DNA from 2 places in the Mycobacterium saskatchewanense genome. Region 2 is predicted to be linked to the other one. Evidence: riboswitches for the same ligand, from Rfam matches in the RefSeq annotation. Region 2 holds a riboswitch; the other holds the start of a gene.
What was found. Region 2 has a riboswitch for magnesium ahead of G6N56_RS03290 (PPE family protein). Riboswitches for the same ligand answer to the same signal wherever they lie in the genome.
Positions count from the first base shown of each region.

Region 1: it holds a riboswitch for magnesium, as region 2 does, so the genes downstream of both, G6N56_RS01480 (Rv1535 family protein) here and G6N56_RS03290 (PPE family protein) in region 2, are expected to answer to the same signal.

Region 1 is NZ_AP022573.1:307,750-316,331, reverse strand. Features, by position in the region: gene ileS (isoleucine--tRNA ligase) at 1-2,679, opposite strand, end outside; gene G6N56_RS01480 (Rv1535 family protein) at 3,008-3,238, opposite strand; M-box (ykoK) riboswitch at 3,514-3,683, opposite strand; gene G6N56_RS01475 (TetR/AcrR family transcriptional regulator) at 4,028-4,672, opposite strand; gene G6N56_RS01470 (NAD(P)H-dependent flavin oxidoreductase) at 4,669-5,793, opposite strand; gene G6N56_RS01465 (carboxymuconolactone decarboxylase family protein) at 5,908-6,480, opposite strand; gene pks2 (sulfolipid-1 biosynthesis phthioceranic/hydroxyphthioceranic acid synthase) at 7,386-8,582, shown strand, end outside.
Region 2 is NZ_AP022573.1:730,267-738,848, reverse strand. Features, by position in the region: gene G6N56_RS03320 (sterol desaturase family protein) at 1-438, opposite strand, end outside; gene G6N56_RS03315 (MgtC/SapB family protein) at 535-1,242, opposite strand; gene G6N56_RS03310 (DUF732 domain-containing protein) at 1,389-1,712, opposite strand; gene G6N56_RS03305 (PPE family protein) at 1,742-3,145, opposite strand; gene G6N56_RS03300 (PPE family protein) at 3,216-4,526, opposite strand; gene G6N56_RS03295 (hypothetical protein) at 4,519-4,791, opposite strand; gene G6N56_RS29380 (hypothetical protein) at 5,167-5,301, opposite strand; gene G6N56_RS03290 (PPE family protein) at 5,524-6,699, opposite strand; M-box (ykoK) riboswitch at 7,113-7,284, opposite strand; gene G6N56_RS03285 (PPE family protein) at 7,423-8,582, opposite strand, start outside.

The sequences.
Region 1 (8,582 bases), 420 kb from region 2:
GGCCACGCGGGCGTTGACGGTCAGCTCGAAACGGCCGTAGGTGTCGATGGCATCGGTCAGCTCGACGGACTTGACGTTCAGCTCGTCGGCGATCAAATCCACGAACGGCTCCAACCGCTGCGGATCATCAACCGCCACAGTCAGTTTCGGCAGCGGCAGGCGGACGCGCAGCTTCTTGGCCTTGCGCAGCGACGATGCGGCGGAGCACACCTCGCGGACCTGATCCATCGCGGCGACCAGCTCGGCATCGGCGGGCACGACGCCTTCCCCCGGCCAGTCGGTGAGGTGGACCGAGCGCCCGCCGGTCAGGCCACGCCAGACGATCTCGGTGACCGACGGCAGCAGCGGGGCGGCCAGCCGCGCCGTCACCTCCAACACGGTGTGCAGCGTGTCGATGGCCCCGGCGTCTTCCTCCCAGAAGCGCGAACGCGACCGGCGGACATACCAATTGGTCAGCGCCTCGGTGAACAGGCGCAGGTGTTCGCAGGCCCGGGAGATGTCGCAGGCCTCCATCTCGGCGGTCAGGTCGTCCCGCAGGTCGGCCAGCTTGGCCAGGATGTAGCGGTCCAGCACGTGCGTCGAATCGGTGCGCCAGGCGCCGGCCTTGGGCGCGTAGAGGGCCAGGAAGCTGTACGCGTTCCACAGCGGCAGCTGCACCTGCCGCACGCCCTCGCGGATCCCTTGCTCGGTGACGATGAGGTTGCCGCCGCGCAGGATCGGCGAGGCCATCAGGAACCAGCGCATGGCGTCGGAGCCGTCGCGGTCGAACACCTCGCTGACGTCGGGGTAGTTGCGCAACGACTTACTCATCTTCTGCCCGTCGGAGCCCAGCACGATGCCATGTGCCACACAGGTTTTGAACGCCGGACGGTCGAACAGCGCGGTAGCCAGCACGTGCAGGGTGTAGAACCAGCCTCGGGTCTGGCCGATGTACTCGACGATGAAGTCCCCCGGATAGTGGGTGTCGAACCACTTTTCGTTCTCGAACGGAAAGTGCACCTGGGCGTACGGCATCGAACCAGAGTCGAACCAGACGTCGAGCACGTCGGGGATGCGCCGCATCCTGCTGCGTCCGGTCGGGTCGTCCGGGTTCGGGCGGGTGAGCTCGTCGATGTAGGGCCGGTGCAGATTGGTCGGGCGCACACCGAAGTCGCGCTCGAGTTCGGCCAGGCTGCCGTACACGTCGATGCGCGGGTAGGCCGGGTCGTCGGACTTCCACACCGGAATGGGGGTGCCCCAGTAGCGGTTTCGCGAGATCGACCAGTCGCGGGCGCCCTGCAGCCACTTGCCGAACTGGCCGTCCTTGACGTGGTCGGGATGCCAGGTGATCTGTTGGTTGAGTTCGACCATGCGGTCGCGGAATTCCGTGACGGCAACGAACCACGACGACACCGCCCGGTAGATCAGCGGGTTGCGGCAGCGCCAGCAGTGCGGATAGGGGTGCTCGTAGGTCTCGTGGCGCACCAGGACCGCGCCGTTGGCGGCGGCCGGGCCGCTGCCGTCTTTCAGGTCACGGATGATCTGAGCGTTGGCCGCGAAGACGTGCTGCCCCTGGTAATCCGGGACTTCCGCGTCGAAGCGGCCCCGCGCATCCACCGGCGTGACCGGCGCGATGCCGGCCTTGTCGGTGGTGGCCATGTCGTCCTCGCCGTACGCGGGCGCCATGTGCACGATGCCGGTGCCGTCCTCGGTGGTCACGAAGTCGCCGGGCAGGACCTGGAAAGCGTTGGCGGTGTCCGCGAAATACGGAAACGGCGGCAGGTACCGCGTGCCCAGCAGTTCCGCGCCCCGGTAGCTGCCCAAAACCTCGGGCTCATCGCCGAATTCGCGCGCATAGGCGGCCAGGCGCGGCTGCGCCAGCACGAAGCGACGGTCGCCGGCCCTGATCTCGACGTAGGTGACTTCGGGGTTGACTGCGACCGCCAGGTTCGACGGCAGCGTCCATGGGGTGGTGGTCCACACCAGTAGGTGAGCCCCGTCCAGCTCGCCGCCAATCACCTTGAAGCCCACCGTGATTGCAGGGTCCTGGCGGCTCTGGTAGACGTCGTCGTCCATGCGCAGTTCGTGATTGGACAGCGGGGTCTCGTCGCGCCAGCAGTAGGGCAGCACGCGGTAACCCTCGTAGGCCAGGCCCTGGTCCCACAGCTGCTTGAACGCCCAGATCACCGACTCCATGTAGGGCAGGTCGAGGGTCTTGTAGTCGTTGTCGAAGTCGACCCACCGCGCCTGACGCGTCACGTACGCCTGCCATTCGTCGGTATAGCGCAACACCGAGGCCCGGCAGGCGTCGTTGAATGCGGCAATCCCCATGTCGTCGATCTGCGACTTGTCGGTGATGCCGAGTTGGCGCTCGACCTCGAGTTCGGCGGGCAGGCCGTGGGTGTCCCAGCCGAAGCGGCGATCGACCTTGTAGCCGCGCATGGTGCGGTAGCGCGGGACGATGTCCTTCACGTAACCCGTGAGCAGGTGCCCGTAGTGCGGCAACCCGTTGGCGAACGGCGGCCCATCGTAGAACACGTACTCCGGCGCGCCGTCGCGGCGGGCGATGCTGGCCCGGAAGGTGTCGTCGGACGCCCAGTAGTCGAGCACCTCGAGCTCGAGCGCCGGGAAGTCCGGCGCCCCGCCGGCCAGTTTGGGATAGACCCTGACGGAGTCCCCGAGGTCAACGTTGTCGGTCACCACGATTGCGTCCTTTGCGCCCCAATGCCGTTGGCCGGGGACGACGACGCGCGATGTGCGCGAGCGCCGCGGTACCACCCCGCTTGCCCCGCTTGCGCGGGGCCGCTCGATTCGGGCTGTGACGGGCCCACCCGTCCGGTTCTACTGAGCCGTGCCGGCCGTTCTTCCGAAGGCTCCCCGGTGATGGCCGGATCGACGCCGCTGGACCGATTCTAGTGAACGCCGCAAATCGGTGAACGCTCGCTCCAAGGGGCCGCCTGACCTCAGGCGGCCCTGCGGTCAGGTGGCCCCTTGGAGCCTCGATTGCCCACTGCTCATCGACGCCTCCTCAGGCCTGGACTTCGAGCACACCAACCCGCCACAGGGCCGCGTACAGGTGGCGCAGCGGGATGCTCAGCAGGCGGGTCGCGCCCTCCACCAGCGGGTCGCCGGGAGCCTTGTCGACCCGGCGGGTCGCCTTCTTGGGCGCCTGGGCGGGGATCGTGTCGGTGTCGCGCACCACCGTCAGCACGGGGGCGGGCGCTACGGTTACCACTTCGTCGTACAGAACTGCGGTCATGATGACCTCCTAGACGGATTTCCGTTGGGGACTAACAGGACTGACGCGTCCCGTCCCTTGGCGGTTCCGACCCCGGACCGCTTGGCTCGCAAGCGGATCGACGACTCAGAGCAGATCGTCGTACCGGAGACCGGATCGGGACGAGACGCAGCTCGGACTTCGGTCCGGACTATCGCTGGAACTCATATGTCCCTCACCTCCTCACGGTCACGGCGCATGCGGTTGTCCGCACACGGTGTATACGCAGGAGAACGAAACCCGACGACTGCCGGAGGTCCGCACCCCTCTCGTCAGAGCTTTGGCACTACACGACGTGTCCGGTAATCCGGAAGCCACCTGGGCTCAACCCTTAAGCCGGGAGGAGCTGTCCTGACCCGGGGCGTCTTTCGACGTTCGGGGTCAGTGGCCTGTATTCGTGTAGACGCCTCACCTAACGAGGTGCATACCCGACCGATAATGCACGACGGGTCTGGTGAGGTCAAACTCCTGCCGGGCGTGTTCCACGATCTTTACCTGGCTGTAAGCATGCACACAGGGGGCGGCCAGGTGCGGGCCCTCGGCGCGCGATCCCCGCCCGCGACACATAACTGGCTGCGAAGACACGCCGAAGAACGCCTCAGCGGATTATGTCTCGCGGCGTGCGACGAGCGAGGTCCATCGCCGACGGGCTGGGTTCAAGCGTCCGGCCCTCGGCCACGACCACATAAACCTTCGCGACGACATGCCAGTCGGGCTCGCAGAGGATTATGTCTCGCGGGCTCTGGTCGTCCCACCGGTCACGTGCCTAGCTCACTCGCGGCGCGGGCGCAGGCCGTCGAGAACCAGCGCGACGACGAAGTCGGTGACCTGCGCCGCGGTGACGTCGTCGTCGGTGCTCAGCCGCCGGTGCGCCAGCTGCCCGACGAGCGCGGCCAGCGTGTACGCCACCATCCGGGGCGGCGCGGCCACCACCTCGCCGCGCTCCTGGGCGGTGACGACGAAGGTTTCCAGGTCGTCGATGAACCGCTCGTAGATCCCGCCCAGGTGCCGTTCGAATCGCTCTCCCAGCGCATAGGGGTCGCGGAGCAGGAGCTTCGCGGTGGCCTTGTCGGCCTCGAAGAACTCCAGTGTCGCAAGCACGGAGCGTTCCAGCAGGGCACGCAGCGTGGCCTCGCGCCCGTTGGTTCCGGCGAGTCCGGCCAGCGCCGAGGCGATGTGGTCGCGCAGGGCGGTCTCCTCGACAGCCATCAACGCGTGGAACAACTCGTCCTTCGACTCGAAGTACCAGTAGACCGAGCCGTAGGCCAGGCCCGCCTGCTTGGCAATGTCGGCGATCGTCGTGTCATGAAAACCCTTGCGCGCGAACACATCTTTGGCCGCCGCCATGATCTGGTCGCGCCGCTGCGACTTGTCCTCCTCGCTCACCGCGCGGCGCCGCCGGACGCCGGCGCTCATCTCTCGACCAGGCTGTCGAGCTTCCCGATGGTGTCGATGAACTCCTCGACCATGTCGAGCACGACCGCGCGAGTGGGCCGGACGCGGTCGAGGGACCCGACCACCTGCCCGACGAAGTAGGTGGCCAGGTCGCGGGCCTTGGCCTCCGGGTGGCCGGCGGCCTGGTTGATGCGCACCTGGGGCTCGTTGACCAGGGCGCTTTGCAGCGGCATGCCCAACGGGGCGGGGGTATCGGGCCGCTCCCACTCCTCCGTCCAAGCCGTGCGCAACATCCGCGCGGGCTTCCCCGTCATCGACCGCGACCGCACGGTGTCGGACGAGCTGGCGGCCAGGAACTTCTCCTTGACCACGGGGGTCGTCTCGGCCTCTTCGGTGGTCAGCCAGACCGACCCGCACCACACGCCCTCCGCCCCCAGCGCCAGGGCCGCGGCGACCTGGCGGCCGCGGGCGATTCCGCCCGCGGCAACCACCGGAACGGGCGCGACGGCATCGACCACCTCGGGAACCAGGACCATGGTCGACACCTCGCCGGTGTGGCCGCCGGCCTCGGTCCCCTGCGCGACGATCAGGTCCACCCCGGCCGCCGCGTGCCGCTGGGCGTGACGCGTGGTCCCGGCCAGGGCCGCCACCAGCACGTCACGGTCGTGGGCGCGCTCGACGAGGTCGGCCGGCGGCGGCCCGAGCGCGCTGGCGATCAGCCGGATGTCGTGCGCGAAGGCCACCTCGAGCAGCGGTTCGTACCCCTTGGGTGAGATGTTGAGCCCACCGGACGACGCGCGCCGTTCGTCGGCGGGCGCCGCGACCCCGTACCGGTCCAACAGGTCGTCCACGAAGGCGCGGTGCTCCTCGGGCAGCAGCTCGCGCGCCTGTTTGCCGTCGATCCCGCCCCGTTCGGCGCCAACATACTTGGGTGGCAGCAGCAGGTCGACCCCATAAGGCTTACCGCCCGTCTGCTCCTCGATCCAGGCCAGCTCGCTCTCCAGCCGCTTGGGGCTGTGGGCGACGGCGCCGAGGATTCCGAAGCCGCCCGCGTTGGTCACGGCGGCGACGACGTCGCGGCAGTGGCTGAAGGCGCAGATCGGGAACTCGACACCAAGCATTTCGGCGACTCGGGTACGCATTCGCACGACGCTAGGAGTTACTGATTGATAAGTCAATCACCGCTGCGGGCGCCATCGGCACGCGCGGCGCACCCGGCCGCGCCGCGGATGCTTTCGCGACCCATCCACGCTCCGTCAGTCCACGTTCGGCGCGCGGCCGTCCGGCGGCCAACTCGACACCCCCTCCTCCAGGGGGACCCGAAGGCTACGCAACAGCGAGGCCACCATGCGCCACGCCCCGATGGCGGTGACGAGCTCGAGGAGAACCGTGCTCTCACCTAGCAATTCACGTTCACAGGCGGCCCAGCTGCGCTCGCTCACCACGCCGTCGAGTACCACGTCGTCGGTGGCCGCCAGCACCGCCCGTTCGGCCGCCCCGAATCCGTCATGGGACGGCCAGTCGCGCACACCCAGCAGATCGTCGGGCGTCACGCCCAACCGCGACGCGACGCGCCAGTGCTGCGTCCACTCGTAGTCGCATCCGGTGAGCCAGCCGATCCGCATGATCGCCAGCTCCCGCAGCCGGGGGTCGAGCGAGCCGTGCCACAGCATGGTGGCGAGCAGGTCGTTGATGGCACGCGCCAGCGGCGGATGGTTCAGCAGCACCTGGAAGATGCTGAGCTCGGCCATATAGTCGGGTACGGCGGCCTCGTCAGCGGCGGCCTTGGCCTCGTCGAGCGGCAACGGTGGTACTCGCGGTGTTGTCATGCCTCGAGCATTCCGCGTACCAACGCCCTCGGGAAGCCACAACTGTCGGGCGGTGCACGCCATCACCGGACGCCAGGCCAAACGCCGTGGGCCGCAATGCGAAAGCCCACCCCGAAGGCGGCAGCAGGAATCTGTGGCGCGAAAGCGATTGGCTGCTAGGCGCTTACCCTCGCGACCGACCGACCCGCCGGACTCCCGACGGCCGGGCGCACGCACCACACTCTGACGTCCCGTGCGCCCGTGGGATGCCGCTTAACTTGCGATCGCAAAGATTTCATCGATTCCCGCACGGGGATTCGCACAAAGCTCTAACATGACGTCATTAGGCATCTCTGACGCAGTGTTTACACGCGTGTCTAATTACTGCTGCCTAGCCCTTTTCGGCCCTTCCCGGGCCGTCGGTTAGCAAACCTAGGCACTCGCAGCGCCGTGACGTCGTTTCATGACGGACGGGGGTGTTCTGCGTCACATCGCCGCTCCGCCGATATCCCGCCCGGTACCCTCCGGCGAGCAAAAGTTAACGCGGGACGCTGACAACGCGGACGCCCTTGCGGCACAACGGCTCTAAGCTGCGACTATAACGCGAGTGTAACGCGAAGGTAGCGGTTGGGAGGCGGTGATCAAGCAACCAAATATGGGCTCTGAGCTGCCCGCCGGTCGTCGGCAGCTTGTTAAATTTTTGTACGTCCGCCCGATTTTTCCACACGTGCCGAGCTAAGCCGCTACGCTGCTGATCGCGCCAGCTTCTTACGGTCCGGTTCGATAGGGGGGTCGGTGAGTTTTTCCCGCGACGTCGCGGCACTTCGCAGGTGTGACAAAAAAACTCGGCGATATTTTCCGAAGCCCTGATAAGAGCTGGCAGCAGTGATAGGAACTTGGGGATAGGCAAGGAGAGGTGAAGGAAAGTGGATAGGGCGGGAGTGACTCCGGTAGCTGTCATTGGGATGGCATGCCGGCTGCCGGGGGGCATCAACTCCCCTGACCTCTTTTGGGAAGCGTTGCTGCGTGGGGACGACTTTGTCAAGGAGATCCCCGCAGATCGCTGGGACGTTGATTACTACTACGACCCGGAACCGGGCGTTCCCGGTCGATCGGTATGCAAGTGGGGCGCGTTCCTCGACGCCGTGGGCGACTTCGACCCCGAATTCTTCGGCATCACCGAAAAAGAAGCCACGGCGATGGACCCGCAGCACCGGCTGCTGATGGAGACCGCCTGGGAGGCCATGGAGCACGCCGGCCTCACCAAGGACACGATCGCCGACGCCACCGGCGTCTTCGTCGGATTGAACTACGGCGACTACCAATTCGTGCACGCGGCAACCGATGCCTTCGACGGACCCTATGGAAACCCCGGAACGATCTCCTGCATGGCGTCCGGGCGCGTCGCCTACGCGCTCGGAGTGCACGGTCCGGCGTCCACGGTGGATACCGCGTGCTCTTCGGGCCTCTTCGCGATCCATCAGGCGTGCCGCAGCCTCAACGACGGTGAGAGCGAGCTCGCGTTCGCGGGCGGCGTCAACGTCATGATGGAGCCACGCAGGTCCGTCTCCGCGTCCGCGGGCGGCATGCTGTCGGGCACCGGGCACTGCCACGCGTTCGACGTCAAGGCCGACGGCTTCGTCTCCGGCGAAGGTTGCGTCATGCTGCTGCTCAAGCGCCTGCCCGACGCCCAGCGCGACGGCGACCGGATCCTGGGCGTCATCCGCTCGACCGCGGCCAACCAGGACGGCCACACCCCGAACATCGCCATGCCCTCGGGCGAGGCGCAGGCCGCGGTGTATCGCGCGGCGCTGGCCGCGGCCGGCGTCGACGCCGGCACCGTCGGCATGGTCGAGGCGCACGGGACCGGCACCCCCGTCGGCGACCCGATCGAGTACGCGAGCACCGCCGAGGTGTACGGCAAGGACAACCCCTGCGTCCTGGGCGCCTCCAAGACCAACTTCGGCCACACCCAGGCCGCCGCCGGCGCGCTCGGCACGATGAAGGCCGTCCTGTGCGTCCAGCACGGCGTGGTGCCCAAGAACCTGCACTTCGAGGCCCTGCCCGACGAGATGGCCCGGCTCGAGACCGGACTGTTCGTGCCGCAGGAGACCACGCAGTGG
Region 2 (8,582 bases):
GGCGAAGTTGTAGTACTCGCTGGAGTGATGTGCCTGGTGCGTCGCCCAGATCAGCCGTACCCGGTGGGCGATGCGGTGGTAGGCGTAATACAGCAAGTCGACCCCGACCAGCGCGGCGACCCAGGTGTACCACCGGGTGGCCGAAAGGTGCCACGGCGCCACGTAGGCATAGAGGGCTGCGTAGCCGAATAGGGCCAGGGTCTTCCAGGCGGCCGTGGTCCCCACCGAAACCAGGCCCATCGAGATGCTCGTCAGCGAGTCGCGGGTGAGGTGTGCCCCCGAGGCCGGCCGGGCGGCGTCGCTTTCGACGAGGCGTTCGAGCTTGCGCGCCGCAGTCCATTCGAGGGTCAGCAGCAACAGGAAGAAAGGGATGGCGAACAGCACCGGGTCCCGCATCTGCGGGGGCAGTCCGGACAGGAAACCGGTGACGGTATTCACACGAACAGGTTACGACCCCGGGTACGACGCTCGCCGCGAGTGGTGCACGTTTCACTCGTCTGGCACGGGCCCGCCCGGCGCTTGAGCCGCGCGCCGTCACTCCGACTGGGCCTTGTCCCCCGCGTACCACTGCACCGCACGGACACCCGGCTGCAGGGACAGCTCCGCGACCAGCTGCTCCAGGCGGGCCGGCGGGTGGCCGTCCATGAGCAGATGGGCGGTCAGGGTGATCTCGTCGTCAGTCACGTTCCCGGTATGGATGCCGCGCAGCGTGATGTCGTTGCCGGTGAGGTTCTGCACGATCTGGGCACGGGCATACTTCTCCGTTTTCGGCCGGCACACCACCTGCACCAGGTAAGGGCGCAGGCTCTCGTCGTCGTCGCCGCTGTTGTCATGGTCGATCAGCCGGCCGAGCGGGCGCCCGAACAGGTGGATGGCGATGACGGTGGCGGTGCCGATCAGCGTGAAGACGAGGTGGCCGGAGGCGGCCAGCACGCCGATCGCGGCCGAGCACCACAGGGTCGCCGCGGTGTTGAGGCCGCGCACGTTGACTCCCTCGCGCAGGATCACCCCACCGCCCAGGAATCCGATGCCGGACACCACATAGGACGCAACGCGGGTGGGGCTGCTGTCCTCGGTTGCCGCCGCGTACAGCACGAACAGCGTCGCACCCCCGGCGACCAGCGCATTGGTGCGCAGGCCGGCCCGGCGCGCGCGCCACTGCCGTTCGAAGCCGATCAGCGAGCCGCAACCCACTCCGACAGCGAGCCGGACCGCGAAATCGGCGACGCTCAATGTCTGCATGCAGCGCACCCCCTTCCCGCCCGCCGCCGGTTACCCGCGATCGGTCCGGACAAGCACGGGCGGCGCGGGTCGGCGCAGCTAACCACGTCCGGGTGAACGACAGGTAGACCGGGGGCTAACCGGGTCGACCGTCGGCCACCGCGGCGCTACGCCTTGGAAAGCTGATGCGGGCAGTAGAACTTCGCGGCGATCATGGCGAAATTGGACGCCTGCTCCATGTCCATCCCGGGGTTGTGGGTCTTCACGTCGTGCACGAGCTCCAGGCCCGATTCGCCGTTGTTGAGGCATGAGCAGACCGCCTTGCCGGACGCGATGACCGCGTCGGGGTTGGCATAGGTCATGCCGACCTGGTGCAGCGCGGCCAAGAAGCCCGCGTCGTCGCCGGCCGGTGGCGGCGGTGGGTCCGCCGATGCCGGCGACGCGAATCCGATCGCAACGGTCGTTCCGAGCAGTGCCAGAAGCAGTCTCATAACTGACCATCCTCCAATCGCGTTGGGCGCTAACCTATTTGCGCGTCCGTGGGCACGACCTGTGGCTTGTCGCCCTTCTTCAGGTGCACCGCGTGGATCCCGGGTTTCTTCGCCAGCTGCTCGAGCAGAGCGTCGAGACCCTCCTGGTCGACGTTGTGGTGCTGCACGCTTTCGGGCTTCTCCGATATCTGGGCGACGATCCGCTTCAGCTTCTCCGGCGAGTGGGCGTCCTTGAGTTCCTTCATCGGCTTGACGCGGCCTCGGACGCCGTTCCGGCTCAATGCGCTGGGAGCCCCGGCGCCCAGGGCGCTGCCGAGCATCCCGGCCACCGACATCGAACTGAGCAGCCCACCCTGACCGAGCGCCGCAGCAGGCACCGCTTCCGGCCCGGCGGCGGACAAGGCCGCGGCGACCGTTCGGATGGTGGGCGTGGCCGCGGCCCAGCTCGGCGGGACCGACAGCTTGCCGACCAGGGTGCCGGCGTTGCCCATGCTTCCCGTGACCGCGTTGAACAGCGTGCCGCGGGTGAATCCGGCGGCCCCGAGGCCGGCGCCCAGCGCGTCCTTCGGCAAAGCGCCATACGCGATGGGCGGGGCGAACTTCAGGAACTGCGAGACGGGGAAGTTGGTCAGCAGCCCGATGTCGTTGAACCCGGTGGTGAAGCTCAACGGAACCTTGACCGCGTTGTACAGGTTCGTGTACAGAGTTGACGCGCCGGATCCGAACAAGGAGTTCAGCAACCCGTTCAGGGTGGTGGTGTAGTCGGTGCTGAGATTCGACAGCGTGGCCAGCAGCGGGTTCCCCGCTCCCAGCGGGTCCAGGGCCTGGGTGAGCAGGGTCCCCACGTTGCCGAGTGGGCTCGCGGCCGCCTGGGTCACGGCGGCGGCCTGGTTGGCCAACCCGCCTGCGTTGGTGATCTGGGGCGCTTCCTGGAACGGCGTGACATTGGCGGCGGCGGCCGACGAGCCCGCATAGTCGTCCATGGCCACCGCGTCCTGCACCCACATCTCGGCGTACTGGACTTCGGTCGCCGCGATGGCCGGGGTGTTCTGCCCGAAGACGTTGGTTGCGACCAACTGGGCCAGCAGGCTGCGGTTGGCCGCGATCTCGGTCGGCGGCACGTGCGCCGCGAAGGCCGTCTCGTACGCGGTGGCCGCCGCGGTGGCCTGCGACGCGGCCTCGGCGGCCTGCGCGGCGGTGCCCTGCATCCAGGCGAGATAGGGCGTCACCGCGGCCGCCATGTTGAGCGACGAGGGACCGGTCCATACCCCGTTGGTCAAGCTGTCGATCACCGATGAATACGAGGACACTGTCGACTGCAGTTCGCCGGCCAGCCCCTCCCAAGCCGCCGCCGCGGCCCGCAGCGAGGCGGAGCCGGGACCGTCGTACATCCTGGCGGAGTTGAACTCCGGGGGGAACGCTGCGTAGATCATTTCTGTACCCCTTGCCTGGTGATGCGCGCCTGGGTGGATGGTGCTGGGCGGACGTGGGTCGGCACGGCGCTCAGTCCTCGAGCGCCGGGATCACGATGATGGTGGCGGCGGCGGGGTCGGCCTCGGCGACGATGCCGCCGAGCGAGCCCATCGCGGCCCCGCTGCCGCCCGCGGGCTGGAAGGCGACGGCGCCGACTGCGCGTCCGGCCAGGCTGGACAAGGCCATTTGGCTGAAGACGCCCTCCTCGCCCGCGAACGCGGTAGCGGCGGTGGCGGTGTTGGCGGGCAGCACCTGGGCGAGCGTCTTGATCGTGGGGGCCGCCTCGGTCCAGCCCTGCGGGACCGACATGCTGCCGACCAGCGCCGACTTGCCCATGGAGCTCGAAATCGGTGTGACGGCCGAGCTGAGCATCGGCTTCACCGCGCTGGCCCCCTGGGTGAGCGGTGCCAGGGCCCCCGTGATGGCCTTTGGTCCAGCGAAGTAGGCGGCGGCGCTTTGCCCGTTTTGGCCCCACGCGTATGCCTGCCCGAACGACAGGAAGGGACCACCGGGGATGGAGCTGAGGCCCTGGAGTGAATACGGGCCGGAGGCGGCGGTGCTGAAGATGTTGTTCCACGCCGTCAGGTCGGCCTGCAGCCCGGCCGGGAGCGGCGGCAGGTTGACCAACTGCGGCAGATCGAGTCCCGACAGCAGATTCCCCGACGTGGTCGGTGAGTTCAGCAAGCCGCTGCCCAGCCCCTGCAGCGCGCTCGGCAGCGAGTTGATGAACTGGGACAGCTCCGTTCCGATGTCCGCCGCGGGGGTGGCGGTGGCCTGGCTGGCCGCCGCGGCCTGCATTGGCGCCGCCGCGGAATTTGTCGTCTGCGGCGGCTCGACGAACGTCTGGAGCTGGGTCGCCCCCGCCGAGGAGGTGGCGTAGGCGTACATGGCGGCGGCGTCCTGCGCCCACATCTCCATGTACTGCGCTTCGGTCGCCGCGATCGCGGGGGTGTTCTGCCCGAGGAAGTTGGTGGCGATCAGGGCCATCAGGAGCGCGCGGTTGGCGGCGATGACCGGTGGCGGCACCGTCGCGGCGAAGGCGGTCTCGTAGGCGGCGGCGGCGAGCTTGGCCTGGGAGGCCGCTAGCTCGGCCTGCGTGCCGGTGGTGTTCATCCACGCCACATAAGGCGCGGCCGCCGAGGCCATCGCGATCGAGGAGGGACCGGTCCACGGGCCGGCGGCGAGACCCTGAACGGTGGCGCCGTAGGAAGCCGCCGTCGATTGCAGCTCAGCGGCCAGGTCGTCCCACGCAGCCGCGGCGGCCAACAGCGGCCCCGATCCCGCGCCGACGTACATCCGGCCCGAGTTGATCTCCGGCGGAAGCGCCCCGAAATCAAACATCGATATCCTCCACTCCCCTCAAGTGGCCGCCATGGTAGGCGCCGCTCAACTGCTCCTGCCGCATCGGCGCCGAAGCTCTAATCAAATCCATCGAAACGGTTCCGCCGAGCGACGGTAGGGCCCCAATCTCTTTTTTGGGAGAAATGGCGATGACGGCCCCATTCCGTTCACCCACAAGCATCGCCCAATGTAGCGACCATCGTGACCGAACGGTATTCGCATTGCGTTCCTGTGCAGTAATCAAAAGGTTAAAAGTAAATGTCATGAGCCGACCCCCGGGTGTGAGATCCACTCATTCGAGCTAACTTTCGGACAGCCATAAGCCCTAATCAGCGACTACCACGCAGCACAAAATTAACGAGCGCCGAGGCGTTTCGTCAGAAATCGAATTGCTTGCGGGTTCACACGAGAGCCGCCGCTTTGGCGGGTTTTTTAACAGTTTTCTAACGTCGCTAGTAATTGGACAGTGCGCCCATTCCCGGCGACCTCCTATGTCGGCGTAAACAAAAGAATTGGTTTATTCGACACGCATAGAACTACGCCGATCCGAGGCCGATCAAGATTGGCCGACGAGATCGGCTTCATTTGTGCGTTATGGCAGCGGCGGTGTCCGTGCCGGCCACGTGGAGCCGACGAGCCGCTACTGCCGGCCGTTGCGGTTGGGCTGCCCGTAGACCACTGACCCGACCGTCGTAGGCCATCCGACGACGCGGCCCCGGGCGCACCCGGAGGCGCAGTGGGCGTCGAAGTCGCCGAATTGGTGGTTGATCGTCATCCGCTACTCCCCTGAATTTCATCTAGCGTACGCATCCATAGCTGCAGTAGCACTGGTTAGCTACTGGGTGTTTACTGTGAGGGCAGTACGTCTCGTTTGCCGTGGTAGGCGCCCTCAGAGAGGCCTGGCCGCGGCGCCACCGGGTGGCGAGGATGTTGCGGAGCGGTCAATCCGCGCTCTCCCCCGATGTGAGGACGACGCTTCCACCCGGCGGCTATCGGGCTAGCCGGCGGCGGGTGGGCGAGCCACGAAACTGGGACGGAAACCGTACTGTGGCATCGCACGCCCGTACGGCTGGCCCCCCACGGCCCCGATGGGCATGCCGGGCGCGCCGGTCGCCATTGCGGGCGGCGGGGCGACCATCGGCGTGCCGCCCAGTGTCGAAGCGAGCGGGCTCGTCAGGGGTGCGGGCGCCGTCCAGCTAGGCGGCACCGAGACCGGGCCGACCATCGACGCGCGGCCCAGCCCCGCCGACACCGGGGTGCCCGCGCCGCCCAGGCTCGCGATACCCGAGATCCCCTGGCCGCCCGCTCCGATAGCAGCACCGGACAAGGGCGACGCAACCGACCCCGCCACGTCGCTGGTGGCACTGCCGCCGGCGCCCAGCAGCGTCGAGCTCGTCACCGCCGACACCACCTGTTCGGGGTTGAACGCCCCGGTCGACGTCAGCGTGTTCCAGAAGTTGCTGTTGGGATCCAATACCGAGGTGACGCCCGATGACGGGGCCGACGCCGGCGAGGCGAGATTTTGCAGCACCGCAGGCACGGCGGTGGTGAACTGCGCCAGGGTCGATTGCTGGGCGCCGGCCGGCGTCCCGGCGGCCTGCGTGACCGCGGCGGCCTGGCCGGCAATCCCGCCGGGGGTGGTCGTCTGCTGCGGCTGGGTGAACGGGTCGAGTTGCGCGGCCGTCGCCGATGAAGCCGCGTAGCCATACATTGCGGCCGCGTCCTGGGCCCACATCTCCGCGTACTGCGCCTCCGTGGCGGCGATCGCCGGGGTGTTCTGTCCCAGGATGTTCGTCGCGATCAGCGCCATCAGCTGGACGCGGTTGGCGGCGATCACCGGCGGCGGAATGGTGGCGGCGAATGCCGCGTCGTAGGCCGCCGCCGCCCCCTCGGCCTGGGCACCGGCCTGCTCCGCCTGCGCGGCCGTCGAGCCCATCCACGCCACGTACGGCATCGCGGCGGCCGCCATCGCCGCGGCTGCGGGGCCGTGCCACTCCTCGCCCCACAGGGCGGACAGCACCGAGTGATACGACAACGCGGTGGACCGCAGCTCCGCGGCGAGTCCCTTCCACGCCGATGCCGCGGCCAGCATGGGGCCGGAACCCGCACCCGAATACAAACGACCCGAATTGATTTCGGGTGGCAGCGTTGCAAAGTCAAGCACCGCGGTCATCGCCGGCCCCCCGACTGAAGAGCGGCCGCGGGTGCGGTCAATTGCGTTGCGGCCAAGAACGATATGCGGTCGTCCCGGGTCGCTGGTGCGGAATTGGTGGCTACAAACGACATCGGAGTTCTCCTCGCGGCAGGCGAGCGGCCCGCGCCCCGGCAGCCATTGATCACCGCCGCCCGCGCATGCTCGCACCGCGCACGCGAAGCGGCGCGATCGCGTGCGGGTAAGTCCTTGCGGGAGAACCTGTTCAGGCTGCGGAAGCAGAGCCGGGGCCGGATCGCAACGAAATGGTCGTCGATTTCGGATACGGACTGTCGTCGGAGCTCATCTCGCTCTCACCTCCTCACGGCCAGGGCACACGGGGATGCCATAATGCGCACGCGCGGGAGAGGGCACACGGGAGAAATTACCCGGACGCCGCACCCCTCTCGTCAGAGCTTTGGCACCACACGGCGTATCCGATCTCGACCGGAAGCCACTTGGGCTCAACCCTTAAGCCGGGAAGAGCTGTCCTGACCCTGGGCGTCTTTCGACGTTCGAGGTCAGTGGCCTATGTCCGTGCAGACGCCTCACCTAGCGAGGTGCATGCAAGGGCCATGGTGCACCGAACTCGTCGACGCGTCAAGCGCAACCGCGGCTGTCGACCGTTGCTGCGGCGCCGCGCCGTGTCGTGGCATCATCCCGCACTGCGCGAACCCTGTGTCGCACTAAGGTTTTGGCGACCCCCTAGCCGGCGGCCGGCGGGCGCGGCATGACCGTCACGTTGAATCCGTACCGCGGCCCGTTGCCGAAGTGGCGCCCAGCGTTGCTCACGGCGGGGATGCCCGGCATGCCCGGTACGCCGGCCGGGGTCTCCGGCAGGGTGGTGCTGTTCCACCCGCCACCCGAAAGCGCCGCGCCGGCATGGTTTTCCACCTGAGCGGCCACGGTCCAGGCCTGCGGCACGGACAAACGCCCAACCGCTGCCGCCTGGTTCACGCCGGCCGAGACGCCGCCGAACTGCACATCCGGCACGGCCGGCGAGCCGAGCGGCGCGACGGCCGAGCTGTATGGCACGACGGGCGTGCCCAGCGGCGCCCAGGTCTCGTTGCCGGAACCGGCGCCCATTGGCGGCAGTGCGGTGGCTCCCGGTTCCCCGGCGACGGCCACCGCGTTGATGTCGGCCATCGACGCCGTCACGGTCTGCTGGACGATGGCGGGGCTGGTATACCCCGCCGACACGAACCCGTTGACGAAGTTCGAGTCCAGGAAGTCCCAGAGGCTCGTCGGGCCGTCGGCCGCCGGCGTCGCTAGTTGTTGCAGCGCCGCCGGAACCGCGGACGTCAGCTGACTGAGGGTCTCCTGCGCGCCGGAGGCCGCCGGCGCGCCGGTGGCCTGGGTGACGGCCGAGGCCTGATCGGTCTGTCCCGTGGGATTCGTCGTCTGGGGCGGTTGCACAAACGACTTCAGGTCGGCCGCCGACGCCGAACTCGCGGCGTAGCCGTACATCGCCGCCGCATCCTGCGCCCACATCTCGCCGTACTGAGCCTCGGCCGCGGCGATCGCGGGCGTGTTCTGGCCCAGCAGGTTGGTCGCCACCAACGCCGCAAGCTGAGCGCGGTTGGCCGCGACCGCCGCCGGAGGTACCGTCATGGCGAACGCCGCCTCGTATGCGGCGGCCGCCGACGATGCCTGGGCCGAGGTTTGCTCCGCCTTCACCCCGGTGAGAGTCATCCACAGCATGTACGGCGAGACGGCTGCCGCCATGGTTGTCGACGCGGGCCCCAGCCAGCCCTCACCGACCAGCCCCGAAATCACGGTTTGATACGACGACGCCGTCGAATGCAGTTCGGCGGCCAAGCCGTCCCAGGCGGCCGCGGCGGCCAGCATCGGTGCCGAGCCGGGAC